Regions from separate parts of the Oryzomicrobium terrae genome, predicted to be linked through region 1. Evidence: predicted binding sites of a transcription regulator. Region 1 holds the regulator's gene; each other region holds the start of a gene.
The links. The regulator HrcA, encoded in region 1, represses chaperone genes, less so after heat shock. The targets are predictions, from matches to a motif close to TNTTAGCACTCNNNGNCNNNGAGTGCTAANA.

Region 1 (9,570 bases):
GCATCGACGTCGGACAGCGAGACCTTCATGCTGACCACGCCGAGCACGGTGCCTTCCGGCACCTGGTGGCACATGATGCAGTTCTTGCCCAGGTAGTTGGTGGAGGCCAGGGTCGGGTTCACCACGCGCAGGTAGCGGCCGTCGCCGTCGTCGCCTACGGCGACGAAGGGCTTGCCGCTGCCCATCACCTGTTTTTCCACATCGTCGAGGGGGCGGGTGGATTTGGTGTCCGGACCGAACACCTTGGAGACGGCTTCGCCGCGCACCACGTGCAGGTCCTTGATGATCGACAGCTGCTTGATCTGGTCGAGGAACACCTCGCGCTGCCCCACGGTGCCGGTGATCATCATGCCGGTGAGGCCGGCCATGGTCATCTCGTGGATGCTCTTGGCGAAGCTTTCCGCTTGATTGACGGCGGTATCGCGGGTGACTGCGGTTTCCCAGACGATCATGCCGCTCCAGGCGGCCACCAGCACCAGCCAGATCGCGGCGGTCAGACGAACCCAGATGCTCCAGTCGGCGATACGCTTCATGAGACCCGTTACCTCCCAATGGCCATGGCCCGCGAACGGGTGGCCTTGTTTTTAGTAGGCCTGGGGCGGGTGTTCGAGCCCGCCGCCGGCAGGGGCGTGTCGCCCGATTTGCTTCAGGCAGCCACGTCTATCTGTTGGATTGTGCCAGCCGCTCCCGACTCGTGCAAAAACACGCCGGTGGCGCGGATCTGCGCCTGGAGCCGGTTGGCGCTGTCCTTGAGGTCGAAAGGGGTGGCCTGGCCGGTGGTGGAAAGAGCGCCGATGCCTTGGTCGGCAAGGGATTTGAACACCGGGCCGTTGGCGCCGAGGGTCCAGGTACCGAGGTGGGGGAAGGCTGGGTCGGCCTCGTCGATCCAGCCGTTGCCGTCCGCATCGAGGGCGGCCAGTTCGGCAAAACCGTTGCCGCTGGTCGGACCGAATAGCTCGCGGCCGTCGTTCACCTGACCGTCGCCGTTGCGGTCGAAGGCGAGAAAAGCGCTGCCGCTGGCGACAAAGGGCAGGCTTTCCTTCTGTCCATCGCCATTCAGGTCGAAGGCGACCTTCAGGTCCGACAACTGGGCGGCGTTACCGTTGAAGTTGAGCACCAGCGGGTCCCGCATCTTGGCGTCACCCAGGCGCAGGCGTTCGCTGTAGGTGGCCTCGAACTGGCGGCTCATGGTCAGGGATGCCTGGAAGTTGATTTCCCGGCCGTCGGCGGTGCGCACCACGCCGTTGGCGGCGAAGGTGGTGGTCTCGCTCTCCCGTACCGTTTCCTTGTAGTCGTACTCGACGCCGAAACCGGCCCGTTGCGCGGCGGCATTGCCGGCCTGGGCGTTGCCGTTCGGATCGGGTGGGGCAGACACGTCCGTCGCGGCCGGGGCGCTGATGTCGCGGGCGTTGAAGAGTTGAATGGTCTGGCCCGTGAGCATTTCGATCACGGCTTTGAGCAGCTTCATGCGCGGGTCCAGGCCGTTGTCGCCGTTCGGGTCGCTGGCGGCGACGGCCTGGCCCACGGGATTCTGGTTGGCTGCATTGGCGCTGTCGTTTTGCTGGGCCGCCAGGGCCGCCTGGGAAAGTTCCACCAGGGGGCGCAGCGCGTCCGGCACGCCCGAGGCGCCGTTGCCCGAATTGATTGCACCGGCCGCGCCGGTCTGGTTGGTCGGGGCGCTCTGGCCTTCGAAATCGGGGCGGCGGTCGCCAACCCAGGCGCGCAGGCTTTCGCTGACCTCCCGCTGGGATTGGGCGGCGTGGCTGGAGCGTTGCTCCAGGATGGACTGGGTGATGTGCATGGGTGGGCTCCGGGCGCGGTTACCCATGCGTTAACGGCCAAGATGACGAAAGCTTAACCTGGGCCAAGACCTAGGATTGGCGCGGGTCTTCACGGCATGTGCCTGGAAGTCCGCGCCAGTCCTCGCGCTCCGGGCAGGTATCGTGAAGATGCCCGCCCCTTCTAGGGGTTGGCCCGATGCTTGGCCCTAAACTGGGCCGACACCTGGCCCCATTACTCCCGGGCGCCGAGCAACCGCGCCCGGGCCACGGACTCGGCCAGGCCCTGGTCGTCCCGGGGCGCTTTGGTTGGCCAGCCGGCCAACTGGCGCTCGGCCAGGTCGGCCAGGGCGGCGATCCAGTCGGGGCGCTCGTTGAGGCAGGGCAGGTAGTGGAAGACCTGGCCGCCGGCATTGAGGAAGTCGGCCTTCACCTCCTGGGCGATCTCCTCCAGGGTTTCCAGGCAGTCGGCGACGAAGCCCGGGCAGAGCACGTCCACCCGGGTCACCCCGTCCTGGGGCAGCTTGGTCAGGGTCGGTGCGGTGTAGGGCTGCAGCCACTCGGCCTTGCCGAAGCGGGACTGGAAGGTGGTGAGCACCTGCTGTTCGGGCAGCCCTAGGGCCCGGGCGAGCAGCCGGGCGGTCTTGTGGCATTCGCAGTGGTAGGGGTCGCCCAGATCCAGGGTGCGCTTGGGCACGCCGTGAAAGCTCATTACCAGCCGGTAGGACGGGTCGTTCTCGGCGGGCTTGCCGTGGGCCTGCCAGTGCTCGCGCACGCTGGCGGCCAGGGCGGCGATGTAACCGGGATCGTCGGCAAAGCTGCGCTGGCTGCGCAGCTCGGGCTGGTTGCGCAGGCCGGCGAGCCACTGGCCGGCCTGGTCGAGCACGGTGGCGGTGGTGCTGGCCGAATACTGGGGGTAGGCGGGCAGCAGCAGGATGCGGGTGTGGTTCTCGGCTTTGAGCCGGTCGAGTACCTCGGGCAGGGCCGGGCTGCCATAGCGCATCGCCCAGGTGACCGTGACCCGGTGGCCGCGCTCGCCGAGCAGGCCTTTCAGCAGCTTGGCCTGGCGCTCGGTGTGCACCTTGAGGGGCGAGCCTTCCGGGGTCCAGATGGTGGCGTACTTGGCGGCGGACTGCTTGGGCCGGGTGTTGAGAATGATGCCGTTGAGGATCGGCCACCACACTGCCTTGGGGATTTCCACCACCCGGGGGTCGGAGAGGAATTCCTTGAGGTAGCGGCGCACCGCTTCGGGGGTGGGGGAGTCGGGGGAACCGAGGTTGACCAGCACTACGGCGGTTTGGGGCGGGGTACCGTGCTTGAACGGGGGCTCGGGCTGGAAGCGGGGCATGGCGGTCCTGTGGCGGATTCTGGTTCTAGGGAAACTGGTCTCAGCGGTGGCGCCGAGAAGCGGGATTGCAGAGCGGTTCTGGGCAACCGGCGCAGGCGCTGCCGGCCGGTGCCGGCAGGGTCAGGCGGTGGCCTGGTAGGTGAGGGCGGAAGAGAGCAGCCGGGCGGTGATGTCCACGATCGGGATGACCCGCTCGTAGGCCATGCGGGTCGGGCCGATCACCCCCACCGAGCCGATCACCTGGCCGTTGGCCTCGTAGGGCGCGGTGACTACGCTGCACTCGTCCAGGGGGGCGATGCCCGATTCGTTGCCGATGTAGATCTGCACCCCATCGGCCTTGTTCGACAGGTCGAGCAGGCGTACCAGGCCGGTCTTGTGCTCGAACAGGTCGAACAGCTCGCGCAGGCGGCGCACGTTGGACGAGAGGTCGTCCACGTCGAGCAGGTTGCGCTCGCCGGAGATCACGTAGCGTTCGCTGCTTTCGCCCAGGGTCTGGTCGCCGACGGCCAGCACCGCGCTCATCAGCCGCTGCAGGTCGGACTTGAGTTCGCGCAGTTCGGCGTCGAGGCGGCCGCGTACCTGATCGAAATCCAGGCCGGCGCAGTGCTGGTTGAAGTAGTTGGCGGCGGTGACCAGTTCCGAGGGCGAATAGGCCGTCTCGGTGAACAGGATGCGGTTCTGCACCTCGCCGTCCGAGGTGACGAGGATCAGCAGAATGCGTTTTTCCGACAGGCTGAGGAACTCGATCTGCTTGATGCGCGGCGCCTGGCGGCGCGGTGCCACCACCACTCCGGCAAAATGGGACAGGTCGGACAGGATGCGCGAGGCCGAAGAGAGCAATTGTTGGGGCTGGCCCGGGTCGAGCTGGTGCTCCAGGGCGGCGATCTGGCCCTTTTCCAGGGGTTGCACGGTGAGCAGGGAATCGACGAACAGCCGGTAGCCCCGCGGCGTCGGTACCCGGCCGGCGGAGGTATGGGGGCTGGCAACGAAGCCGGCCTCCTCCAGGTCGGCCATCACGTTGCGGACCGTGGCGGGGGAGAGGTCGAGGCCGGAATACCGGGACAGGGCGCGGGAGCCGATGGGCTCGCCTTCGGCGATGTACCGTTCGACCAGGGTCTTGAGTAGGATGCGGGCGCGTTCGTCGAGCATGGCCTGCTAATGTTACCGAAAAGGGAGCCAACAATAATGCCGCGTACTAAAACCGGGGGCCGTCAGGTGGGGCGAGTCCGGCGGCGGCGATGTTTTGTGGTTTAATTTTGCCATGCCACAGTCGTTCAGCACTCCCCGCACCGTCGCCCTCATCGGCAAGTACCACAGTCCCGAGGTGGCCGACACCTTGCTGGCCCTGGCTCAGGCCTTGAGCGACCGGGGCGTCAGGGTTCTGGTGGAAGCCGATACTGCCGACAACATCGCCGGCTTCGGTGCCGCCAGCGGCCACGGCCTGGCGACCCATCACACCCTGGGCGGCCTGGCCGCCTTCGAGGCCGTGGATTTCTCGGTGATCGGCGATCGGGCCAACGTGGCCATCGTCGTCGGCGGCGACGGCACCATGCTCAACGCCGCCCGCAAACTGGCCCGCTACAAGGTGCCGCTGGTGGGGGTCAATCAGGGCCGCCTGGGCTTCATGACCGACATCGCTCGTTCCGACATGCTGTCGTGCCTGGACGATCTGCTCGAAGGCCGCTTTACCCCGGAAAACCGCCTGCTGCTCGGGAGCGAGGTGATCCGCGGCGGCGAGGTCGTATCCGCCAATGTGGCCCTCAACGACGTAGTGGTGGACAAGGGAGCCATCTCCCGCCTTATCGAATTCGAGTTGTTCATCGACGGCGAGTTCATTTACAGCCTGCGCGCCGACGGCCTGATCGTGTCCACCCCGACCGGCTCCACCGCCTACTCGCTGTCGGCCAACGGGCCGATCCTGCATCCGACCCTGGGCGGTATCGCCCTGGTACCCCTCTGCCCCCACGCCCTGACCAACCGGCCAATCACCATTCCGGATTCGGCCGCCATCGAAATCCGCATCCTCTCGGCCGACGATTCCCGGGTGCACTTCGACGGCCAGGTGACCCAGACCTTGTGCCGCTACGACAGCGTCCGCCTGTTCCGCTCCGAACACAGCGTCTGTTTCCTGCACCCCCCGGGCTACAGCTATTTCGCCATGCTGCGGCAAAAGCTGCAGTGGAGCGAAAAGCCCAAGGGCACCTGATTCTTTCCCTTCTTTTGAGACCTTCGCGCCCATCATGCTGCTGCGCCTGACCATTCGCGATTTCGTCATCGTCGACCGCCTCGAACTCGAGTTTGCCCAGGGATTCGGCGCCTTCACCGGGGAAACCGGGGCGGGCAAGTCGATCCTGGTGGATGCGCTGGCCTTTGTCCTCGGCGAGCGGGCCGATAGCGGCCTGGTGCGTGCCGGTGCCGCCCGGGCCGAAGTCACCGCCGCCTTTGAGATCGCCGCCCTGCCGGAAATCCGCCAGTGGCTGGCGGAGCAGGATCTGGCCAGCGCCGACGGCGACGACGAGTTGCTGCTGCGCCGTGTGCTGGAAGCCGGCGGCCGGTCTCGCGCCTACATCAACGGTAGCCCCGCCACCCTGCAGCAACTGAAGGCCGTGGCCGAAGGCCTGGTGGATATCCACGGTCAGCACGCCCACCAGTCGCTGCTGCGCGGCGATGCCCAGCGGGCCTTGCTCGATGGTCAGGCCGGGCTGCGCGACGAGGTGCGGGCCGTGGGCGATGCGTGGCGGGCCTGGCAGGACGCTCGGGAATTGCTTGATGCCGCCAGTCGCGACGGTGCCCAATTGGCTGAGGAGCGGGAGCGGCTGTCCTGGGAAGTGCAGGAACTGGAAACCCTGGGCTTGTCCGCCGACGAATGGGAAGGCCTCAACCTCGAACACAAGCGCCTGGCCCATGCCGCCAGCCTGATCGAAGGCGCGCGTTTTTCCCTGAGTGCCCTGGCTGATGCCGATGGCGCTTGCGAAGAACAGCTCGACGGGGTGCTCACCCGGCTTGACGACCTGAGTGCCTTCGATCCGACCCTGGCGCCGGTGGCGGAACTGGTTCGCTCCGCGCAGACCGAGCTGGCTGAGGCAGTTTCGGAGCTGCGCCGCTACGCCGACCGGGTCGAACTGGACCCGGACCGGCTGGTGGAGGCCGAGCGGCGTATCGATGCCGTGTTGTCCTGTGCGCGTAAGTACCGGGAAACCCCGGAAACCCTGCCTGCCCGCCTGGAATCCGCCCGGCAGCGGCTTGCCCAGCTCGGCGACGCCAGCGACCTGGAGGCTCTGGCTGCCCGGGTGGCGACGGCGGAAGCCCGCTACCGCAGCTTGGCCCAGGCCCTGTCGAAGAAGCGGGCCAAGGCGGCGGAGGTGTTGGGCAAGGACGTGTCTGCCGTGATGCAGGAACTGGCTCTGTCCGGTGGCAAGTTCCAGATCGGGCTGGTGCCCCTGGAAGGGGGCAGTGCCCATGGCTTGGAACAGGTCGAATTTCGCATTGCCGGGTTGTCCGGCAGCACTGCCAAGCCCCTGGCCAAAGTAGCCTCCGGTGGCGAACTGTCGCGCATCAGCCTGGCCATCCAGGTGGTGACGACCCGGCAGGCTAAAGTGCCCACCCTGGTTTTCGACGAGGTGGACGTGGGGATCGGCGGCGGCGTGGCCGAAGTGGTGGGGCGCCTGTTGCACCGTCTCGGCCACGACCGGCAGGTGCTGTGCGTCACCCACCTGCCCCAGGTGGCGGCCCGGGCCGACCATCAATGGCAGGTGGCCAAGTCGCAAAAGGGCGGCGAGGTGCTCAGCCGGGTGGCATCCCTGGATGAGCAGGGACGAGTCGAGGAAATCGCCCGCATGCTCGGCGGAGTGGAGATCACTGCGACAACCCGGCGCCACGCCGAAGAAATGCTGGCGGCCGGCTGAGGCCGTTTTTCACGGTGGGGGTAGGGCGATGGCCGCCGGCGGAAAGCCCACTCCCGTCACATCGTCAAGCCGTATTCGCCATGAAAAAACGCCGCATTAATGCGGCGTTTTTTCATGGTTGGACGGGCTGTCCGCGCTGGCTTACTCGCTGCCGCGCTGGAACTTCTCTTCTTCGGCCTGCTTGCCCGGGCAGTCGCCCTTGAGGCATTCGACGTAGAGGTACAGGGCGTGGTCCTGCAGGGAGTAGCCCCGTTCTTCGGCGATTTTTTGCTGGCGCCGTTCGATTTCTTCGTCGTAGAACTCTTCGACCTTGCCGCACTGTACGCACACCAGGTGGTCATGGTGACGGCCGGCGTTGAGTTCAAAGACCGCCTTGCCTGATTCGAAATGGTGCCGCTCCAGGATGCCGGCCTGCTCAAACTGGGTCAGTACCCGGTAGACCGTGGCCAGGCCGATATCCATGTCCTCAGCGATGAGCAGGCGATAAACGTCCTCGGCCGTCAGGTGGCGCACGGAGCTTTTCTCGAACAGTTCGAGAATCTTCATGCGCGGAAAGGTTGCCTTGAGGCCGATGCTCTTGAGGCTTTGGGACGAATTCATGGGCGGTCTCGGGGTAAAAATTTCAATGTGGGGCGGGGGAGGGCTGTGTTGCCCGGCGTGGGGCCGCCCGAAGTGGGGGATGCGGACGTGGCGCATTCTCCTTTTGGGCTATGATATACCGTTTCGCTGGCCCGGGAAAAAGCCGGGTGCCTGTGTTTTCGGGTGATTCCGGCGGCAATTGCCAAATTTTCCAGTGTTATCGTCACCATTCTTCACCATCAAGTCTTCCATGTCCCGACACCTGCTTAGTGGTCTGTGCGTCCTTTCCGTCGTTGCTCTGGCGGCCTGCTCCCCGCCCAAGCTGATCACCGAATACCGGATCGACGTGCAGCAGGGCAATGCCCTGACCCAGGATCAGGTCGCCCAACTGCGCCCTGGCCTGAGCAAGGATCAGGTGCGCTACATCCTGGGTACGGCCCTGCTGGCCGATGCTTTTCACGCGGATCGCTGGGATTACGTGTACCGGTTGCAAAAGGGCTCGACCCGGGAAATTGAGTCCCGCCGCCTGACCATCTTCTTCCAGGACGGCAAACTGACCCGGGTGGCTGGCGATGTCGTGCCGGCCAAGGACGGCCAGGCTGTCGGCGATGCCGGCGTGGACGCTCCGGAAGAAAAGACCCGGGTAATCGATCTCGGTTCCCTGCCCGCCGATGGCAAACCTCTGCCTCCGGTCGAGAACGAGCGCGGTTTCTTCGGTCGAATGCTCGAAAAGGTCGGTCTGTAACCCTCGCGGCAAGGCTGGGCTGTGCGCCCCGGCCTTTGCTGGTGCTCCAGAATTGTCCTAGATGTCGATGCCGGCGCGGGTGTTGCCCCGTCCGGGTGTGTTTTACAAGGAATTGTCATGAATCGTCTCAATATCGCTATTGCCGGCGCCTCCGGTCGTATGGGCAAGATGCTCATCGAAGCCACCCTCAACGACGGTGAGGCCGCACTCACGGCAGCGCTGGATCGTCCGGGCAGCGCCGGCATCGGTAAAAACGCCGGTGAACTGGTGGGGTTGGCCTCCGACGTAGTGGTGACGTCCGATCTCAAGGAGGGCTTGTCCCGCTCGGGCTGTCTAATCGACTTCACCCGCCCCGAAGGTACTCTGGAGCACCTGGCCCTGTGCCGTGAGCTCGGCGTGGCCATGGTGATCGGTACCACCGGCTTCGACGAGGCGGGTAAGGCGGCCATCGCCGAGGCCGCCAAAGACATCCCCATCGTCTTTGCGCCGAACATGGCGGTGGGCGTGAACGTGGTGTTCAAGCTGCTTGAAACTGCCGCTCGCATCCTCAATCAGGGCTACGACATCGAAATCGTCGAGGCTCACCACCGCCACAAGGTGGATGCCCCATCCGGTACCGCCCTGCGCATGGGCGAAGTGGTGGCCGCCGGTGTCGGCCGCGATCTCAAGGAGTGCGCCATCTACGGCCGTGAAGGTGTCACCGGCGAGCGGGATCCGTCCACCATCGGTTTTGCCACGGTCCGTGGCGGCGATATCGTCGGTGACCACGTGGTGATGTTCTGCGGTACCGGCGAGCGGGTCGAGATCGCTCACAAGGCGGGCAGCCGCATGCCCTATGCCCTGGGCTCCCTGCGTGCTGCTCGTTTCCTGGCGAGCCGTTCCAATGGCCTCTACGACATGCAGGACGTGCTCGGGCTGCGTTGAGCGGCTGGTGCACGAAAACGGTGCGCGAAGCGTGTTGAGTCGGTCTGGCGAAATCCATGGGCTGGCCTTGCATTCGATGTCGTGACACCACGCGGATTTGCCGGGGAGGGGGGTAATCCGCTACAATAGAAGGGTTTAGCAAATTCAATTGCCGAGGCGGGAGGGACCACCAGTCCGTCCCGCTTCGCGTATCTAGTTCCGGAGTTTTTCGTGTCGCCCTCCACGACCCAAGCTGCCTCCCCCCTGTTTCCTCCCTATCCGCCCGCCGTTCTGGTGCTGGCCGATGGCACC
Region 2 (9,570 bases), 780 kb from region 1:
GCCGTTCCCGGAGGCCCGCCATGTCTCAGAACGCTGCTCATACCGCTCCCGGCGGCTATTACACGCCGCCGCCGTCCTGGTGGCCCCTGGTCGGCTCGGTGGCCCTGCTGACCTTGGCGTCGGGCTTCATCCTGCTGCTCGCCAAAGTCGGCATCGGCCCCTGGGTGATGGCGCTGGGCGCCGCCATCCTGGTGTTCATGCTGTTCGGCTGGTTCGGCAACGTGATCCGCGAGAGCCTGGCCGGGCGTTACAACGGCCAGGTGGACCGCTCGTTCCGCTGGGGCATGGTGTGGTTCATCTTCTCCGAAGTGATGTTCTTTGCCGGCTTCTTCGGCGCGCTCTTCTACGTGCGTGAGTTCGCCATTCCCTGGTTGTCCCACACCCCCTTGCTGTGGCCCGGTTACGACGGGGCCTGGCCCACCCAGGGGCCCGGGCTGAAGGAGGCGTTCACCCCCATGGCGGCCTGGGGGCTGCCGGCGATCAACACCTTGATCCTGCTCACGTCCGGGGCCACCGTCACCTGGGCCCACTGGGGGCTGAAGCAGGGGCGGCGCGGCCAGCTCACCTTGGGGCTGCTGCTCACCGTGCTGCTTGGCGCCTTGTTCCTCACCTTCCAGGCCTACGAGTACCACGAGGCCTCGTTCTCGCTGAAGACCGGCATCTACGGCGCCACCTTCTTCATGCTCACCGGCTTCCACGGCCTGCACGTCACCCTGGGGGCGGTGATGCTGACGGTGATCCTGCTGCGCGTGCTGGCCGGCCACTTCACCCCGGACCATCACTTCGCCTTCGAGGCGGTGTCCTGGTATTGGCACTTCGTGGACGTGGTCTGGCTGCTGCTCTTCGTCTTCGTCTATTGGCTGTAGAACGGTCCCGGCTAGTGCTGGTCGAAGTTCTTGTAGTGCTTGGCGGTTATTGCAAAGGGGCTCAGGGAGAAGCTAGCAGTACGCGTTACGCCTGAAAGGAGGCACGTCATGAGTCCGATGATGTTCCCGAAAATGTTGTCGTCCCATGCAGAGGGTTGGGACTGGTTGATGAAGGTCCACCCCTCCGTCACCAAAATGTTCTGGATGTATGTGGTGCCCATGTCCCTGGTGCCCCCGGCAATGTTGCTCTACGCCTGGTCGGCCTACCACGAGACGGTCAACCTGCCGACCATCAGCCGGGAGATGTTGATGGGCATCGTCACCCTGTTCTACGTCACCGAACTGGTGGCGGTCCCGGTGATGGCGCGCATCATCCAGCAACTGGGCGATGTTATCGATGCCCGGCCGCCCTACCAGGATGCCTTTACCCTCGCGGCGGTAGCGCCCACGCCCCTGTGGATCGCGCCGGTGGCCTTCTTCGTGCCCAGCGTGCTGTTCGCCGTGGTGGTGGCCTTGGTGGCCCTGGTGGCGGTGAGCGCGTTGATCTACCAAGGGGTGAACCGGGTCTTCCACATGGGCGACGACGACGGCCATGCCCTGCTGCTGTGGGGCTCGGTGTTGGCCGCCGGCCTGTGCGCCTGGGTGGTGATGATGCTGCTCACCTTTGTCGCCCTGGGCTGGGCGGTGAGTTGATGCGTAGGGCGATCCTGGCGTGACGCCAGGGCGTTCAACCACAAGTTTTCGCCATCACCATGCATCAACGACAACGGCCGGCATGCGTGGGCATGCCGGCCGTTGTTTTGGGGTGCCAGGGCGCTTAGGCGGCGAGCACGCCACGCAAAGATTTCAAGGCCTTGGCCTCGATCTGGCGGATGCGCTCGGCGGAAACGCTGAACTCGGCGGCCAGGTCGTGCAGGGTGGCGCCGCCGTCCTCGGCCAGCCAGCGTGCCTCGATGATGCGGCGGCTGCGCGGGTCCAGAGTGGACAAGGCGGTATGCAGGCCTTCGCTGTGCAGCCGTTCCTCTTCCCGGGCTTCCAACACCCGGGTCGGTTCCAGGCGGCTGTCGGCCAGGGTGGCGATCGGCGCCAGACGGCCTTCCTCGTCGTCCGGGTTGCCTTCCAGGGCCAGGTCGTGGCCGGTCAGGCGGGTTTCCATCTCCACCACTTCCTCGGGCTTTACGCCCAGGGTGGCCGCCACCTCGTTGGCCTGCTCCGGAGTCAGGGTCTCGCTGCCCGGCTTCATGCTGCGCAGGTTGAAGAACAGCTTGCGCTGGGCCTTGGTGGTCGCCACCTTGACCAGCCGCCAGTTCTTCACGATGTATTCGTGGATCTCGGCCTTGATCCAGTGGATGGCAAAGGACACCAGGCGCACGCCCCGTTCCGGGTCGAAACGCTTCACCGCCTTCATCAGGCCGATGTTGCCCTCCTGAATCAGGTCGGCGTGGGGCAGGCCATAGCCCAGGTAGCCCCGGGCGATGGCGATCACCACCCGCAGGTGCGACAGCACCAGATCACGGGCGGCATCAAGGTCGTTGTCGTCGCGGAAACGACGGGCCAAGGCCTTCTCTTCCTCGTCGGAAAGAAGCGGAAAGCGCTGGGCGGTTTGGATGTAGGCGTCCAAATTGCCCATCGCCACCGGTAATTGCATCAGCGAAACGGTTTGGGTCATGGAGGTCCTCCAAAAGGGTTCAAGACAATTTTAGCACTCGTAGCATTGGAGTGCTAAAAGGGGCGGGGAGTTCTGGGAACAGGCGCTCTCCCCGGCAAAGCAAGCCGAGAACCGGGCCAGGGCTGGGGCATCTAATTTAGGAGTAGAGCACCTTTACCGGGTCGACTCTGTATCGAATTGCCCGCGTCCGCTTTGCCGACATGGCTGCGCCTTGTTGGTGGCGGCAGATTTTCCAGTCGGCAGCAAGTTGCAACAGTCGGTAAATCCAGGGGCGGCGGGTCGGCGCGGCGGTGGTTTCGGGCGTTAAATGGACATGCATCACCCCTGCCACTGCTTCCCAGCAAGGAATTGCCATGCGTACCAAACTACTGCTCGTTGCTCTCACTGCCGCCGCGGCCCTGTCGGGCTGTGTGGTCGCTCCGGCCGGCCGCCCCTATTACGGCGGGCCGGTCTATTCAGAACCGGTGATGGTGGCGCCGCCGCCGCCCCGGGTCGAATACGTGGGACCGCCCCCGGTCGTGGGCCAGGTCTGGATCGGCGGTTTCTGGAACTGGACTGGCCAGCGGCACGACTGGGTACCCGGCCACTGGGAGAACCCGCGCCCTGGCTATACCTGGACGCCCCATCGCTGGGAACGGGCCGGTGACGGCTGGCGCCATGCCGGCGGCCACTGGGAGGAAGACCGGGGCCGAGGCGAGCGCCGCGACTGGCGCTGATACATCCACTGTGATGGTGTAGCGCCGTTGCCCGCAAAGGGCCGGCAGCGTGAAGCATTCACGCTGCCGGCCCTTTTCATTTGTTTTGCCCTGCTCTGCCCCGCTTGCGCTGGCCTTGTGCGCTGTCCAGGAAGCGGCCGCTGGCTGTGCCATTCCGTCGTCGGCAGGCCTGTCGAGTCGGTTCGGTGCAGGTTGCAAATTCCCTTAATCGAAACGTGTTGCATATCAAAGAAGCGGTGCTAATATATCAGCCAGCTACACTGAAATATCAGAGTGGCATCCCTAAAAAACAGAGGAGACAAACATGGTTGCTGGTATCAAGGCCCGTCACGGCAGGCTGTTGGGTGCATTGGCCGTTTCCCTGCTGTTCGCCACCGCCGCCCAGGCGGCCGATCCGGACAAGTTCAAGATCGGCGGGGTGGTGTCCCTGTCCGGCACCTACGGCATCTTCGGCGAGGACATGCGCAAGGGCGTCGAGATCGCCATCGAGCAGCGCGGCGGCAAGGTCCTCGGCAAGCCCATCCAGGTGATCTGGGAAGACGACGAGACCAAGCCCCAACCGGCGGTGCAGAAGACCACCCGGCTGATCTCCGAAGGGGTGCAGATGATCTTCGGCGCGGTCAGTTCGGCCTCCAGCATCGCCATCATGAACATCGCCAAGCAGCGCAAGATTCCCCACCTGGTGACCATGTCCGCCGACGACAAGATCACCGTGCCCAACGGCTCTCGCTACACCTTCCGCACCTCCAACACCCTGGGCATGGAACAGCGCATGGCCCTCAGTTTCACCAAGGAGCAGAAGCTCAAGCGCGTCTATGGCGTCACCGCTGACTACCAGGCCACCCGCGACAGCTGGGAGTGGTACCGCCGTGAGGCGGAGAAGGCCGGGGTCGAGATCGTCGGCGCCGACTTTGCCCCCCTGGGCAACCGGGACTACTCCTCGATTGTGGACAAGATCGCCCGTTCCAACGCCGACGGCGTGGCCCTGTTCATGACCGGCTCCGACGCCGTGACCATGGTCAAGCAAGCCGGCCAGGTGGATCTGGGCAAGACGCGCAAGATATTCGGCCCAGTGATCGCCGACGAAACCATGGCGGCGGGGGTGGGCCCCGCCTCCATCGGCGTCTATTCCGGGGTGCGCTACCACTTCAGCGTCGATAACCCGGCCAACCGCAAGTTCGTCGAAGCCTTCCGTAAGAAATACAACGAACTGCCCTCCAGCGCCGCCGGCGAAGCCTACGACGGCATGGCCTGGTGGCTCGACGTCGTCGAGCAGACCGGCTCCTGGGACAAGGAGAAATGGGTCGCGGCCTTCGAGAACAGCGTCCGCGACAACTCGGTGGAAGGGCGCAAGGCCATGCGCGCCTGCGACCACCAGGCCATGCAGGACGGCCTGTGGGGCGTGGTCGAGAAGGGCGTCGCCCCGGCGCCGGCCTACACCATGAAGATCGCCAAGGTGTTCCCGCCCAACGCCGTCTTCGACGCCTGTCAGCCCTGAGCACGCCTGCTGCTCGCCCCCGGGCGGCGCGTCCGGCCTAGCGCCTGACCGTCGCCCCGAGGGGCCGGGTTTCCCGCCGGTGCCGCGCGCACCGGCCGACTGACCGATGGAAGGAGTCCCCCGGAGGCGGCTTGGCCGACCTCCCGGGCGGTGCTCGTCCTTCCGCTGCGGAGATACTCAATGTCCACCCTCATCATCGGGCTCAGCCTGGGGATGCTGCTGTTCCTGCTCGCCTCGGGGCTGACCCTCATCTTCGGCATGCTGGGCGTGATCAACTTCGCTCATGGCGCCCTCTACATGCTCGGGGCCTACATCGCTTTCGACATCGGCCGCCACACCGGCTCCTTCGTCGCCGGGCTGATCGGCGCCACCGTGCTGGTGGCCGTCGCCGGCGCCCTGATCGAGCGCCTGGCCCTGCGTCCGCTCTACAACCGGCCCCACTTCTACCAGTTGATCCTGACCTTCGGCGTGATCCTGGTGATCAGCGAGCTGGTCAAGATCGTCTGGGGCCTGGGCTACCAGGAATCGACCATGCCCGAGGCCCTGGCCGGCACGGTGGAGCTGTTCGGCAGCACCATCCCGGTCTACCGCCTGTTCGTCATCGGTTTCGGCGCCCTGGTCTCCGGCGGCCTGTTCCTGCTCATCGAGAAGAGCACCTTCGGCATGCTGGTGCGGGCCGCCAGCAGCGACGGCGAAATGGTGCGCCTGCTCGGCCTGCCCGTGTCGTCGGTGCGCATGGCCGTGTTCGCCCTCGGCTCGGGGCTGGCCGGCCTGGCCGGCGCCATCGCCGCGCCGCTCTTTCCCATCGAGCTGGGCATGGCCACCAACACCATCATCGACTGCTTCATCGTCGTCATCCTCGGCGGCCTGGGCAACATCCGCGGCGCCGTGGCGGCTTCGCTGCTGATCGGCCTGGTGCGCGCCATCGGTTACTCCTACATGCCGAGCTGGGTGGACATCCTCACCTTCGCCCTGCTCATCGCGACCCTGCTCACCCGGCCCCAGGGCCTCTTCTTCCGCGCAACGAGGTCCGCATGAACGTCTCCCGTTTCGACCTGTGGCTGGGCCTGCCCCTGGCGGCCATCGCCCTGCTGCTGCCGTTCTCCGGCCCGAGCGATTTCGTGCTCAACCTGGCGACCCTGGTGATGATCTGGGCAATCTTCGCCATCGGCTTCGACTTCGTCTTCGGCCTGCTCGGCATGGTCTCCTTCGGCCACGCCAGCTTCCTCGGCCTGGGGGGCTACGCCCTGGCCCTGGCCACCCAGCTGTGGGTGCTGCCCTTCAGCGCCGGCCTGGGCCTGGCGATCGTCGTCGGCGCCTTGTGCGCCTGGTTGTTCAGCTTCTTCGCCCTGCGCGTCTCGGGCATTTTCTTTGCCCTGGTCACCTTGGCCCTGTCCCAGCTGCTCTACATCCTGGCCGACTCCAAGCTGCGCGCCTGGACCGGCGGCGCCGACGGCCTGCCCGGGGTGGAGCGGCCCGGCCTGGGCGGTATCGACTTCTTCGACTCGACCCACTTCTACTGGTACGTGGTGGCGGTGTTCGCCCTGGTCATGGCGGCGGTGGCAGTGCTGCGCCGCTCGCCCTTCGGCCGGGTCATCGCCGGCATCCGCCAGAACGAGACGCGGGCCGAGCAGTTGGGCTTCGACGTGCACCGCTACAAGCAGATCACCTTCATCGTCTCCGGCGGCATCAGCGGCCTGGCCGGAGCCCTGCTGGCCTCCCTGCTGATGTACGTGAACCCGCAGATGCTGCATTGGACCACCTCCGGCGACGTCATCATCATGACCCTGCTCGGCGGCGCCGGCACCCTGTGGGGGCCGGTGGTGGGCGTGCTCGCCTTCGAGGTGCTCAAGGAGTGGCTGAGCGGCTGGACCCAATACTGGTACGGCGTGCTCGGCCTGGTCTTCATCCTCGCCACCCTGTTCTTCCCCAAGGGCATCGTCGGCGAATTGCAGGAGCGCTTTGGGCAATGGCAGGACAAGGCCGCCCGGCGCGACGGGAGGTCCTCATGAACGACATCGCCCTGAAATGCGACGGCGTGACGGTGAGCTACGGCGCCCTCAAGGCTATCGACGGTGTCAGCCATTCGTTCGAGAAGGGCCGCATCTACGGGCTGATCGGCCCCAACGGGGCGGGCAAGACCACCCTGCTCAACGTTCTGGCCGGGCGGCAGATGCGCCATAGCGGCAGCATCCACTGCTTCGGCGCCGACATCACCCGCACCCCGCCCCACGAGCGCGCCCACCTGGGCATCGGCCGCAGCTTCCAGATCACCAAGATCTTTGCCGAGATGACGGTGCTGGACAACCTGCGCATCGCCGCCCAGATCAAGCACTCGCGCTTCCAGCCGTTCTGGATCGCGCCGCGCTACGAGCGGCGCCTGGCCGGCGACATCGACGCCATGCTCGAACTGACCGGGCTCACCGCCCGCCGCGACGCCATCGCCGGGACCCTCTCCTACGGTCTGCAACGGGCCCTGGAATTGGGCATCACCCTGATGCCGGACCCGCGCATCCTGCTCCTCGACGAGCCCCTGGCCGGGGTCGGCCAGCACGAGATCGAAAGCTCGACGCGCCTGATCAAGGCCGTGTCGGCCGGGCGCACCGTGTTGCTGATCGAGCACAACATGGACGCCATCATGTCGCTCTCCGAGGAGATTGTGGTGATGAGCAACGGCCGGGTGATCGCCGTCGGCGCCCCGGAACAGATCCGCAACGACGCCACCGTGCGCTCGGTTTATCTCGGGGAGGATGCATCGTGATCGCACTCGAACACGCCAGCGTCAAGTACGGCCACGCCCTGGCCCTGGAAGACATTTCGATCGAGGTCGGGCTGCACGAGATCGTCGCCATCGTCGGCCGCAACGGCGCCGGCAAATCCACCACCCTCAAGACCCTGGTCGGCCTGCTGCCGCTGGTGGCGGGGCGGCGGGTGTTCGGCGAGCGCGACATCTCGCGCCTGTCGGTGGAGCAGATCGCCCGTCTGGGCATCGCCCTGGTGCCCGACACCCGGCGCATCTTCCCCAACCTGTCGGTGCGCGAAAACCTGCGCATCGGCGCCGTCGCCCACCAGCCCGGCTACTGGACCGAGGCGCGGGTACTGGAGATCTTCCCCCGCCTGGGCGAGCGCATCGACTTCGGCGGCGACCAGTTGTCCGGCGGCGAACAGCAGATGCTGGCGATTGCCCGGGCCCTGCTCGGCAACCCGCGCATCCTGCTCCTCGACGAGCCCACCGAGGGCCTGGCGCCCCTGATCGTGGACCAGCTGGTGGAGGTGTTCGCCCACGTCCACCGCCAGGGCACCGGCATCGTCCTGGTCGAGCAGAACCTCAAGGTGCCGATGAAGCTGGCCCACCGCCAGTACGTGCTCGACCACGGCCAGGTGGTCTGGTCGGGCACCTCGGCCGAACTGCAACAACAGCGGCAACTCGTGGAAAACCTCATCACTACCGGAGCGGCACAATGAGCAAGCAGAACCTCTACATCGTCGGCGTCGGCATCACCCACTTCGCCAAGCACCCGGACAAGACCGTCAAGGACCTGGTCCGCGAGGTCGTCGAGGGCGCCCTCCAGGACGCCGGCTGTGGCCGCGAGCTGATCCAGGCCGCCTACTTCGCCACCGCCGGCCAGGGGGTGATCGAAGGCCAGCACATGGTGGCCGGCGAGGTGGCCCTCAAGGCCATGGGCATCACCGGCATCCCGGTGACCAACGTCGAGAACGCCTGCGCCAGCTCCAGTACCGCCCTCAACGCCGCCCAGCTGTACGTGGCCGCCGGCGCCGGCGACATCTGCCTGGCGGTGGGCGTGGACAAGCTGTTCTCGCCGGACAAGGAAAAGAGCTTCAGCGTCTTCGACGGCGCCTTCGACGTGAACAACCGGGACGGCCAGCTGGCCCTGCTGCACGGCCTGGCGCCGACGATCAAGCCGCCGGCGGGGACCAAGGAAGCGGACCAGCGCAGCATCTTCATGGATATCTACGCCAGCTTGGCGCGGCTGCACATGGAGCGCTTCGGCACCACCCAGCGCCAGATCGCCGCGGTGGCCGCCAAGAACCACGTCCATTCCACCCGCAACCCCCTGGCCCAGTTCCAGTACCCCCTGACCATCGACGAGGTGCTGGCGGCGCGCACCATCGCCTGGCCCCTCACCCTGCCCATGTGCGCCCCCATCGGCGACGGGGCGGCGGCGGCCATCGTCTGCAACGAGGATGGCCTGCGCAAACTTGAGCGCAGCCGCGCCGTGCGTCTCATGGCCAGCGTGCTGCGCACCGCCACCGAGCGGCCCGCCGACCAGTACGAGCGCCACCTCTGCCACCTGGCCGCCTTCGAAGCCTACGAGCGGGCCGGGGTCGGCCCCGAGGACATGTCCCTGGCCGAGGTGCACGACGCCACCGCCTTCGCCGAGATCCAGCAGACCGAGGCCCTGGGCTTCTGTCCCTTTGGCGAGGGCGGCCCGATGGCCGAATCCGGCGCCACCAGCCTGGGCGGGCGCATCCCCATCAACGTCTCCGGCGGCCTGCTCTCCCGCGGCCACCCGATCGGCGCCACCGGCCTCGCCCAGGTCTACGAGATGGTCACCCAGCTGCGCGGCGAGGCCGGCGCCCGCCAGGTGGACAACGCCCGCTTTGCCATCGCCGAGAACGGCGGCGGCTTCAACGGCGTCGAAGAAGCCGTCACCTGCATCACCATCCTGGGCCGCTGATGCGGCGGATCGTCCCTCCGCCCCTTTTCTTGCCGAGAGAGCCATGCATCTGAACCAACTGTTCCAACGCACCGTGCGCCTGCACGGCGACCGCCCCGCCCTGGCCCGCGGCCGGGGCCCG
Region 3 (9,570 bases), 510 kb from region 1:
TCACGTAGGTCACCGGCAGGCCGTCCTTGCGGTAGCGGGCCTCGTCCACCGTGGCGGGGCGGGCGCTGACCAGCTCGCGGATCGGCACCAGGGCGCCGCCGGCGCCGCGCACGGTGAGGGCGAGCAGGGCCTGGTCGTTGCCCCGGGATGAATCGGGCAGGCGCAGTTGCAGGGGCACCGGGTACTTGGCGCCGTCGCGCAGGTAGGTCACGTCCTCGCCGGCCAGGCCCGCCGCCAGGGTGGCGACGATGGCCTGCTGGCTGACTCCAGCCCGGGTCGCCTTGTCCTTGTCCACCACCAGCAGGGTCTTGGGCGCCGGGGCGTTGTGGGTGCCGTCCACGTCCACTACCCCGCTCGTCTGCTGGAACACCCGGCGCACCGCTTCGGCTAATTGGTTACGTCCGGCCTCGCTCGGCCCGGTGATCTCGGCGACGATGGGCGAGAGCACCGGCGGGCCCGGCGGCACTTCCACCACCTTGACCCGGGCGCCGTAGCTGGCGCCGATGGCAGCCAACGCCGGGCGTACCCGCTGGGCGATGGCATGGCTCTGGGCGCTGCGGTGGTGCTTGTCGGCCAGGTTGACCTGGATGTCGCCCACCTCGCCGCCGTCGCGCAGGTAGTACTGGCGCACCAGGCCGTTGAAGTTGATCGGCGCGCCGGTGCCGGCGTAGGCCTGGTAGTCGGCCACCTCGGGCACCGTGGCCAGGTAGGCGGTCATCTCGCTAAGGGCCGCGGCGGTGGTTTCCAGGGGCGTGCCGTTGGGCATATCCACCACCACTTGGAACTCGGACTTGTTGTCGAAGGGCAGCATCTTCAGCACCACCCACTGCAGCACCGGCAGGGCCAGGGAGAGGGCGATCAGCCCGGCCACGGCCAGCCCCAGGCGGCGGCGCTGGCGCGGCCCCCGGGCGTCGTCGAGGAAGGGGGCGAAGACGCGGGCGGCGAGCGGCTGCAACCTGGCCGCCAGACCGTCGTGGTGGGCCGCCTGCTTGGGCAGCCAGCGCGCCGCCAGCCAGGGGGTGACGACGAAGGCCACGGCCAGGGAGATCACCATGCCCATGGAGGCATTGATCGGGATCGGGCTCATGTAGGGGCCCATCAGGCCGCTGACGAAGGCCATCGGCAAGAGCGCGGCGATCACCGTCAGGGTGGCCAGGATGGTGGGGCCGCCCACCTCGTCCACCGCCCGGGGGATGAGGGCCAGGAGCGGCGCGCCCGGGTCGAGCAGGCGGTGGCGGTGGATGTTCTCCACCACCACGATGGCGTCGTCCACCAGGATGCCGATGGAAAAGATCAGGGCGAACAGGGACACCCGGTTGAGGGTGAAGCCCCAGGCCCAGGAGGCGAACAGGGTGGCCATCAGGGTGAGGATCACCGCCAGGCCAACGATGCCCGCCTCGCGCCGGCCCAGGGCCAGGGCCACCAGGGCCACCACCGAGGCGGTGGCGAAGAGCAGCTTGTGGATCAGCTTCTGGGCCTTGTCGTTGGCCGTCTCGCCGTAGTTGCGCGTGACCGCCACTTCCACGCCCTCGGGCAGCAGGGTGTTGTGCAGGGCGTCGACGCGGCGGAGCAGGGCATCGGCCACCTCCACCGCGTTCTCGCCGGGCTTCTTGGTGATGGCCAGGGTGACGGCGGGATGGTCGGCGCCCGGCGCGATGGTCGTATTGCTGGCGGCGGCTTCAGTACCGGCCTCGTTCCGGGCCTGGGCCGCCGCCGGCCCGGTGCCGTGCCAGACGTAGCGGGTCGCCGGGGCCGGGCCGTCGCTGAGGGTGGCCACGTCGCGCAGGAACACCGGCTTGCCGCCATGGACGCCCACCACCACCTCGCCCACGGCGGCGGCACTGTCGAGGAAGGGACCCACCTCGACGGCCAGACGCTGGGCGCCTTTCTCGGTGGGCACCAGCAGGTCGCCGGCGGGCAGGTTGGCGTTGGCCCCGGCCATGGCCTGGCGCAGGTCGGCCACGGTGAGCCCCTGGGCGGCCAGGCGCTGGGGGTCGAGCGCGATGCCGATGGTGCGGCGCGGGCCGCCGTAGGTGGTCACTTCCCGGGTGCCGGGCACCCGCTTCAGTTCCGCTTCCAGGCTGTGGGCCACCTGCTCCAGCACCAGGGGCGAGGCCGTGGCGCTCTGTCCGCCTTGGGCATCCTTGGCGAACAGGGTGAGGGTGACGATGGGCACGTCGTCGATGCCTTTGGGTTTGATCAGGGGCGGCAGGGTGCCCAGGTTGGCGGGCAGCCAGTCGCCGTGGGAGTGGATGGTGTCGTAGAGGCGCACCAGGGCCTCGGTGCGCGGCACCCCCACCTGGAACTGCACGGTAAGCACCGCCAACCCGGGGCGGGAGACGGCGTAGAGGTGGTCGATGCCGGCCATCTGGCCGAGCACCTGCTCCGCCGGCTGGGCCACCTGGGCCTCCACGTCGGCGGCGCTGGCGCCGGGGAAGGGCACCAGCACGTTGGCCATGGTGACGTTGATCTGGGGCTCTTCCTCCCGGGGCGTCACCAGCACGGCGAACAGGCCGAGCAGCAGCGCGGTGAGGGCGATCAGCGGGGTGATGCGGGCGTCCTGGAAGTAGGCGGCCAGCCGCCCGGCCAGGCCCAGATGTTCGTGAGGCCCGGTAGCGCGGGGAGTGCTCATCGCGATGCCCCCATCGGGGCCTGGCGGGTGGCGGCTTCGGGATCGAGGGCGACCCGCTCGCCGGCCTTCAGGCCGGCCAGGATCGGCACGCTGCCATCGGCCAGGGCGACGCCGGGGCGGACATAGCGCAGCCGGGGGCGCTGGGTGGCGTCGAGCACATACACGGCGGTCAGTTCGCCACGCCGCACCAGGGCCTTGCCCGGCACTGTGAGGGGGGCGGCCTCGGCCTTGCCGGCGGCCAGGGGAAAGGCGACCCGGGCGAAGGTGCCGGGGGGCAGCCGCTGCACCTCGGTGCTGGCGGGCAGATCGAGGCGCACGGTGCGGGTCTGGGCCAGGGGATCGGTGCTGGGCAGCCAGGTGATCTTGCTCGGGGTCAGGCGTAGCGGGGCGGCGCCGTCCGGGGCGATGGTGATCTCGGGCAGGGCGTCGCGCCGTACCCGCTCGGCCACCGTGGCCGGCACCGTGGCGGTGACGCGCAGGGCAGAGGGGTCGTAGACCGTGAGCAGGGGCTTGCCGGGCACCGCTACGTCGCCCCGCTCCGTATCCACCTGCGACACCCAGCCGGCAAACGGGGCGGTGAGGCGGTACAGCCCGGCCTGGGCGGCGGCGGCGCTGGCCGAGGCGATCTGGGCGCGGGCCTGGGCCTCGGCGCTGCGGAACTTGGCTTCGGCCTGATCCAGGGCGGCGGTGGAGAGGAACTTCTGGGCCGCCAGGGCCTGGGCCCGGGCGTACTCCTGACGGGCCTGGACCCGCTGGGCCTCGGCGGCGGCGATCTGGGCGTGGGCGGCGGCGGCCTGGTCGGCGGCGGCCTTGCCCTCGACCTGCAGCAGCATCTGCCCGGCTGCCACCCGGTCGCCGGCCAACACCTTGAGTTCAGTCACGGCGCCGGCTACCGGCACCGCCAGGGCCGCCTGGCGCACCGCCTCGACCCGGCCTTCGGCCTGATAGGCGGCGGCCTCCAGCCGGCTGCCCACGGTGATGGCGGCCAGGGCCGGGGGCGTGGCCTCGGCGGCCTGGGCCGGCACGGCCAGAGGCGTGGTCAGGAGCGCCGCCAGCAGGGCAAGGCGAAAGGCGGCGGGGCGGCGGGAGGGCTGGATGGGCATGGGCGGCGTGAATGGCTTGGGTCTGCCCCCGTCTGCGCCGGGTGGGGCGTCGGCGCGGTCGGAGGGGTTATGCGAACGCGAGGGCAGGGCGCTCAGACGGCGAACTCTTCGTAGGCCTTGAGGGCGTGGGCGGCGTACATCAGGGACGGGCCGCCGCCCATGTACACCGCGGTGCCCAGTACTTCTTCCAGCTCGGCCCGGGTGGCGCCGAGCTTGACCAGGGTCTGGACGTGGAAGCCGATGCAGTCGTCGCAGCGGCTGGCCACGGCGATGCCCAGGGCGACGAATTCCTTGGTCTTCTTCTCCAGGGCGCCGTCCTTGATGGCGGCTTGGGCCAGCTGGGAGAAACCGGCCATCACCTCGGACTGGCTCTGGCGCAGCTTGGCGAGTTGGGCGGACACGTCCTGGGTGAGGGATTTGTAGGACTGGATCGACATGGCAGGCTCCTGGGGAGAAAGGTACGGGACGAAAGAACAGGGCTTAGGCGCCGCAGGAGCGCTTGAGCACGTAGAGGATGTCGGCCACGTCGGGGCGGGCCAGGGAATAGAAGACGGTCTGGGCTTCCTTGCGGCTGGTCACCAGCCCCTCGCCGCGCAGCACCGTCAGGTGCTGGGAAAAGGCCGACTGGCTGAGGGCGGAATCCCGCGCCAGCTCGCCCGCCGAGCACTCCCCGGCGAGCAGGCGGCACAGGATCAGCAGCCGCTCCTCATGGGCCATGGCCTTGAGCAGCCGCACCGCCAACGCCGCATGGGGGCGCAGGTCGTGCAGCAGGTCGCTGGGGGCGGCCGCCTCCTCGGGCTGGTCGCGGGAAGTTTCATTGGAAGATCGCATTTTTCTAATTTAGATTTTTCTAAATTAGAAGTCAATGATATTTCAAGGCGGTCCGCTGGAGCCGTGGTCTGGGCATGGACGTCCGTGGGAAGCGCTGCGGGAGGGCCGCCTTCGGGGCGCTTCCCTCATCGCCTGTTTCCCTCCGGGGATGGGGGCTGGCACGGCGCGGACGGAGGCGTCCGGTGCATGCAATCCGCCCAGCTGTGTCTGTGCTGTTTAGCCTGGCAGGGCCAGGGGAAGGGATGCGCAGGCCCGTGTGTGGGGGCTCGCGGATCCGGACGCAGTGTCGGTGTGCGGCAAGGCCGGGCCGGCAGGCGAGGCGGTCAGGTAGCGGTGCCGCGCCCGGAGCGGCCAAGGAGGAGGGCGCGGGGTTGGTCCCGCAAACAAGAAGCCCCTCACCTGGCGGAGAGGGGCTTCTCTTGTCGAGGGCGCCGGGCAGTGTCGCGCTGGCGCCTGGGTGGCTTAGCGGGGGCTTACTTGTAGTCGAACTTCATCTGTTCGGAAATCAGATGATCCCGGCTGGTCTGTTCGCACAGCCCTGCATAAGAGGTCAGCGGCGGCGGCAGCGCCATGCCTTCGGCGAGCAGGCGTTGGTTGTCGAACAGCATTTCCATGGCGGCGAAGTCGCCGTAGGCGCGGATGGCGCGCAGGACGATGCGGCGGTTGCACGGCCCCAGCAGTTCCTTGAATTGCCCCTGCATCTTGGCGATTTCCTCGAAGGGCAGGGCCTTGTAGGTCTTCGTCATGGGCGTTTGCCCGGTGGCGTTGGCAATGGCGATGTCGATCTCGCCGAAGCTGCAGGAGCGCTTTTCACCCGCCGTGATGTGGTAGGCCGTGTGCTGCAGCGTGGGCTTTTCCAGCAACAGCTGCAGGGCTTCGGCGCAGTAGTCGACGGGAATCACGTCGATTTTCTGGTCGAGGCCGCAGGGGAAGCATTGCAGGGCCCGGGCGATGCGGAACACCCAGAAAATGCTGCCGGACGGGGCGCAGCCCAGGCGGCTGTGACCCACCACGATCGATGGGCGGGCCACGATCAGGGGCAGGTCCGGCAACTCCTCGCGCATGCGGTGCTCGGCTTCGTACTTGCTGGCCGTGTATTCCAGGAAGTGCTCGGTTTCCTCCCCCGCGTCGTAGCCCTCGGGCACCGGGACGGGGGCTTGCCGGCCGCAGGCCATGGCCGTGCCGATCTGCAGGAAACGGCGCAGGGTGCAGCGCTTGCTGAGGGCATGGGCCATGGCCAGCACGCCATCGACGTTGGTGGGCCAGATCGAGGGGTGGTTGCCGAAGGAGGCGACGGCCGCCGAGCTGACCACGTCCACGATGGACGGCAGGCGCGGGTCGTCCTGCCATTCGGCGACGTTGTTGAGCCCGCCGCACAGGATTTGGTCGAGGTGCAGGCGATCGAGCAGGTGTTCGGGGGTGCCGTGGTCGCGCAGGACGTGGGCGATCCGGGCCAGGCCATCTTCGCGGTGGTCGGCGCGGACGAGAAACAGGCAGTCATCCCAGCGGTCGGTTTGGATCAGTCGGGAGGCCAGGGCGGCGCCAATGAAGCCGGTGCCACCGGTAATCAGTAAACGAGGTGAGTAGGTCAAAACGATCTGCGCAAATGTAAGCAAATTGTTACTTATACGCGCTGACGCTTCCATGAACCTGACTGGAGGAGGGCGATTGCGCGGGCTACGGGGTTTTTTGGCAATTTATGCAGTCATATGCCTTTGTACTCGTTGCCGTCAAGCGCGCAGGGGGGGGGCGTGGCAGCGGCTGGCCGTGGCGCGAGGGATGGACACACGAGGTGGGGCGCCGAATGGCGCGGGAGATCGCTCCCCCTCGTCAGGGAGCATACGGTTGCAGTCGCCAGGCTCAGGACGGCAGGGAGCTCGCCCGCGCGCGCGCCTGGCCGGCCAGGGGCAGGGAGGGATGCAATCGTCAGGGCCGTGGCACGGTGTCCCCTAAGCCATTGATTGAACAGGCGACTGCGTTGGGCCCGGGGGGTTGGGGCCCCGCCGTGGTGCCGGCGGCTAACAAAAACTGAGGGGCCGCCCTTGAAAACCGCTTGGGCCGTCCCTATTATTAGCACTCGTCACGGGTGAGTGCTAACAGCCTCTGTGGCTGGCTCGTCCGGTCCGGCAGGCGAGCGCAGGGTGAGCTCGGCTCCCCGCGCCAACTGCCCGCTATTTCGTGTCTTTGTCTGTAACTTTGTCAGGAGCTCACTCCATGAAAATCCGTCCCTTGCACGACCGTGTGATCGTCAAGCGCGTCGAAGCCGAACGCACCACCGCCTCCGGTATCGTTATTCCCGATTCCGCCGGTGAGAAGCCGGACCAGGGTGAAATCCTTGCCGTCGGTAACGGCAAGGTCCTCGAAGACGGCAAGGTCCGTGCCCTCGAAGTGAAGGTGGGCGACCGCGTCCTGTTCGGCAAGTACGCCGGCCAGACCGTCAAGGTGGATGGCCAGGAACTGCTGGTCATGCGCGAAGAAGACATCATGGGCGTGGTGGAAGCCTAAGGCTTTCAGACCCCTCTCATCCTTCCCAGAATTCAGGAGTAAAGAATGGCTGCTAAAGAAGTCAAATTCGGTGACGTCGCCCGCGAGCGCATGGTTGCCGGCATCAACATCCTCGCCAACGCCGTCAAGGTGACCCTGGGCCCGAAAGGCCGCAACGTGGTGCTCGAGCGCTCCTTCGGCGCCCCCACCGTGACCAAGGACGGTGTGTCCGTCGCCAAGGAAATCGAACTGAAGGATAAGTTCGAGAACATGGGCGCCCAGATGGTCAAGGAAGTCGCTTCCAAGACCTCCGACGTGGCCGGTGACGGCACCACCACCGCCACCGTGCTGGCCCAGGCCATCGTCCGCGAAGGCATGAAGTACGTGGCCGCCGGCATGAACCCGATGGACCTGAAGCGCGGTATCGACAAGACCGTCGCCGCCCTGACCGACGAACTGCGCAAGATTTCCAAGCCCTGTTCCACCACCAAGGAAATCGCCCAGGTCGGCTCCATCTCCGCCAACTCCGACACCAACATCGGCGACATCATCGCCAATGCCATGGACAAGGTCGGCAAGGAAGGCGTGATCACCGTCGAAGACGGCAAGTCCCTGGACAACGAACTGGACGTCGTCGAAGGCATGCAGTTCGACCGCGGCTACCTGTCCCCCTACTTCATCAACAACCCGGACAAGCAGATTGCCGCCCTGGACAATCCCTTCGTCCTGCTGTTCGACAAGAAGATCTCCAACATCCGCGACCTGCTGCCGGTGCTCGAGCAAGTGGCCAAGGCCGGCCGCCCGCTGCTGATCATCGCCGAAGACGTGGACGGTGAAGCCCTGGCCACCCTGGTGGTGAACAACCTGCGCGGCATCCTCAAGACCTGCGCCGTCAAGGCTCCGGGCTTCGGCGACCGTCGCAAGGCCATGCTGGAAGACATCGCCATCCTGACCGGCGGTACCGTGATCGCCGAAGAAGTCGGCCTGTCCCTGGAAAAGGCCACCCTGGCCGAGCTGGGCCAAGCCAAGCGCATCGAGATCGGCAAGGAAAACACCACCATCATCGACGGCGCCGGCGATGCCGCCACCATCGAAGCTCGCGTCGGCACCATCCGCAAGCAGATCGAGGAAGCCACCTCCGACTACGACCGTGAGAAGCTGCAAGAGCGCGTGGCCAAGCTGGCCGGCGGCGTTGCCGTGATCAAGGTCGGTGCCGCCACCGAAGTCGAAATGAAGGAAAAGAAGGCCCGCGTCGAAGACGCCCTGCACGCCACCCGCGCTGCCGTTGAAGAAGGCATCGTCGCCGGCGGCGGCGTGGCCCTGCTGCGCGCCCGCGCTGCCGTTTCCGTCAAGGGTGACAACCCCGACCAGGAAGCCGGCATCAAGATCGTGCTGCGCGCCATCGAAGAGCCCCTGCGCCAGATCGTCGCCAACGCCGGTGACGAGCCCTCCGTGGTGGTCTCCAAGGTCCTGGAAGGCAAGGGCAACTTCGGCTACAACGCCGGCTCCGGCGTGTACGGCGACATGGTGGAAATGGGCGTGCTCGACCCCACCAAGGTGACCCGCACCGCGCTGCAGAACGCCGCCTCCGTGGCCGGCCTGATGCTCACCACCGACTGCATGGTCGGCGAGCTGCCCGAAGACAAGCCCGCCATGCCCGGCGGCATGGGCGACATGGGTGGTATGGGCGGCATGGGCATGGGCATGTAACACCGCCCGGCCGTCCGGGACCCGTTCCCGGCGCCCTGCCGGCCGGCCTGTCGGCGATTCGCCGCTGGCCGGCCCGAAAAACCCCGCACTCCGGTGCGGGGTTTTTCTTTACCCCTCTGGAAAGCCACGCCAGGCGCGGACTTTCACGGTGCCATCGTGGAGAGCCGCGCCAATGCTTGATCTCGGAGGCATCTTCTTGGAGAGCCATATCTGGTGCAGGGATTGGGCGAGTCTACTTTTTTTGGCGTTGGCCATAGAATCAATATGGCTTTGCAAATAGCCATTCCGTATAGAGCCGTTATAAACGGATCGTTTAGCATGGCCGCCATTCGTGAAGGGGCAACGGCGTGGAACTCGGATTCGTGGTGGCGGGATTGGCAGTGGGCTGCGTGGTCGGCCTCACCGGCGTGGGCGGCGGCTCCCTGATGACGCCTATCCTGCTCTGGTTCGGCATCACCCCGGCCACCGCCGTCGGCACCGACCTGCTCTACGCAGCCCTGACCAAGGCCGGCGGCGTGGTGGTGCACCACCGCCAGCGGCACGTGGATTGGCGCCTGGTCGGTTGGCTGGCCGCCGGCAGCGTGCCGGCTTCCCTGCTCACCCTGGCCCTGCTCTCTCGCCTGGGCCCCTCCCAGGCCCTGGACGGCGTGTTCCGCTTCATGCTCGGCGTGGCCCTGCTCCTCACCGCCACCGCCATCCTCGGCAAACCCTGGTTGCTGCGCCACGTGCCGTCCCGCTGGCGCGATGCCCCCTTCGCCGCCATGCGTCCGGCCCTGTGGGCCACCGGTGCGGTGCTTGGCGTGCTGGTCA

Region 2: a site for HrcA is predicted at 2,564-2,594, ahead of rpoH (RNA polymerase sigma factor RpoH). Genes of this name have one in related genera too.
Region 3: a site for HrcA is predicted at 6,635-6,665, ahead of groES (co-chaperone GroES). Genes of this name have one in related genera too.

Annotation. Positions count from the first base shown of each region.
Region 1 is NZ_CP022579.1:1,194,112-1,203,681, forward strand. Features, by position in the region: gene OTERR_RS05450 (methyl-accepting chemotaxis protein) at 1-533, opposite strand, end outside; gene OTERR_RS05455 (VCBS repeat-containing protein) at 647-1,801, opposite strand; gene hemH (ferrochelatase) at 2,014-3,126, opposite strand; gene hrcA (heat-inducible transcriptional repressor HrcA) at 3,247-4,275, opposite strand; gene OTERR_RS05470 (NAD(+)/NADH kinase) at 4,388-5,332, shown strand; gene recN (DNA repair protein RecN) at 5,367-7,031, shown strand; gene fur (ferric iron uptake transcriptional regulator) at 7,173-7,631, opposite strand; gene OTERR_RS05485 (outer membrane protein assembly factor BamE) at 7,861-8,355, shown strand; gene dapB (4-hydroxy-tetrahydrodipicolinate reductase) at 8,473-9,279, shown strand; gene carA (glutamine-hydrolyzing carbamoyl-phosphate synthase small subunit) at 9,490-9,570, shown strand, end outside.
Region 2 is NZ_CP022579.1:412,743-422,312, forward strand. Features, by position in the region: gene OTERR_RS01880 (cytochrome c oxidase subunit 3) at 21-866, shown strand; gene OTERR_RS01885 (Yip1 family protein) at 975-1,559, shown strand; gene rpoH (RNA polymerase sigma factor RpoH) at 1,684-2,535, opposite strand; gene OTERR_RS01895 (YXWGXW repeat-containing protein) at 2,889-3,251, shown strand; gene OTERR_RS01900 (ABC transporter substrate-binding protein) at 3,556-4,749, shown strand; gene OTERR_RS01905 (branched-chain amino acid ABC transporter permease) at 4,930-5,787, shown strand; gene OTERR_RS01910 (branched-chain amino acid ABC transporter permease) at 5,784-6,761, shown strand; gene OTERR_RS01915 (ABC transporter ATP-binding protein) at 6,758-7,510, shown strand; gene OTERR_RS01920 (ABC transporter ATP-binding protein) at 7,507-8,214, shown strand; gene OTERR_RS01925 (thiolase family protein) at 8,211-9,449, shown strand; gene OTERR_RS01930 (AMP-binding protein) at 9,493-9,570, shown strand, end outside.
Region 3 is NZ_CP022579.1:683,903-693,472, forward strand. Features, by position in the region: gene OTERR_RS03125 (efflux RND transporter permease subunit) at 1-2,632, opposite strand, end outside; gene OTERR_RS03130 (efflux RND transporter periplasmic adaptor subunit) at 2,629-3,735, opposite strand; gene OTERR_RS03135 (carboxymuconolactone decarboxylase family protein) at 3,828-4,172, opposite strand; gene OTERR_RS03140 (ArsR/SmtB family transcription factor) at 4,216-4,566, opposite strand; gene OTERR_RS03145 (SDR family oxidoreductase) at 5,040-6,158, opposite strand; gene groES (co-chaperone GroES) at 6,781-7,071, shown strand; gene groL (chaperonin GroEL) at 7,117-8,760, shown strand; gene OTERR_RS03160 (sulfite exporter TauE/SafE family protein) at 9,108-9,570, shown strand, end outside.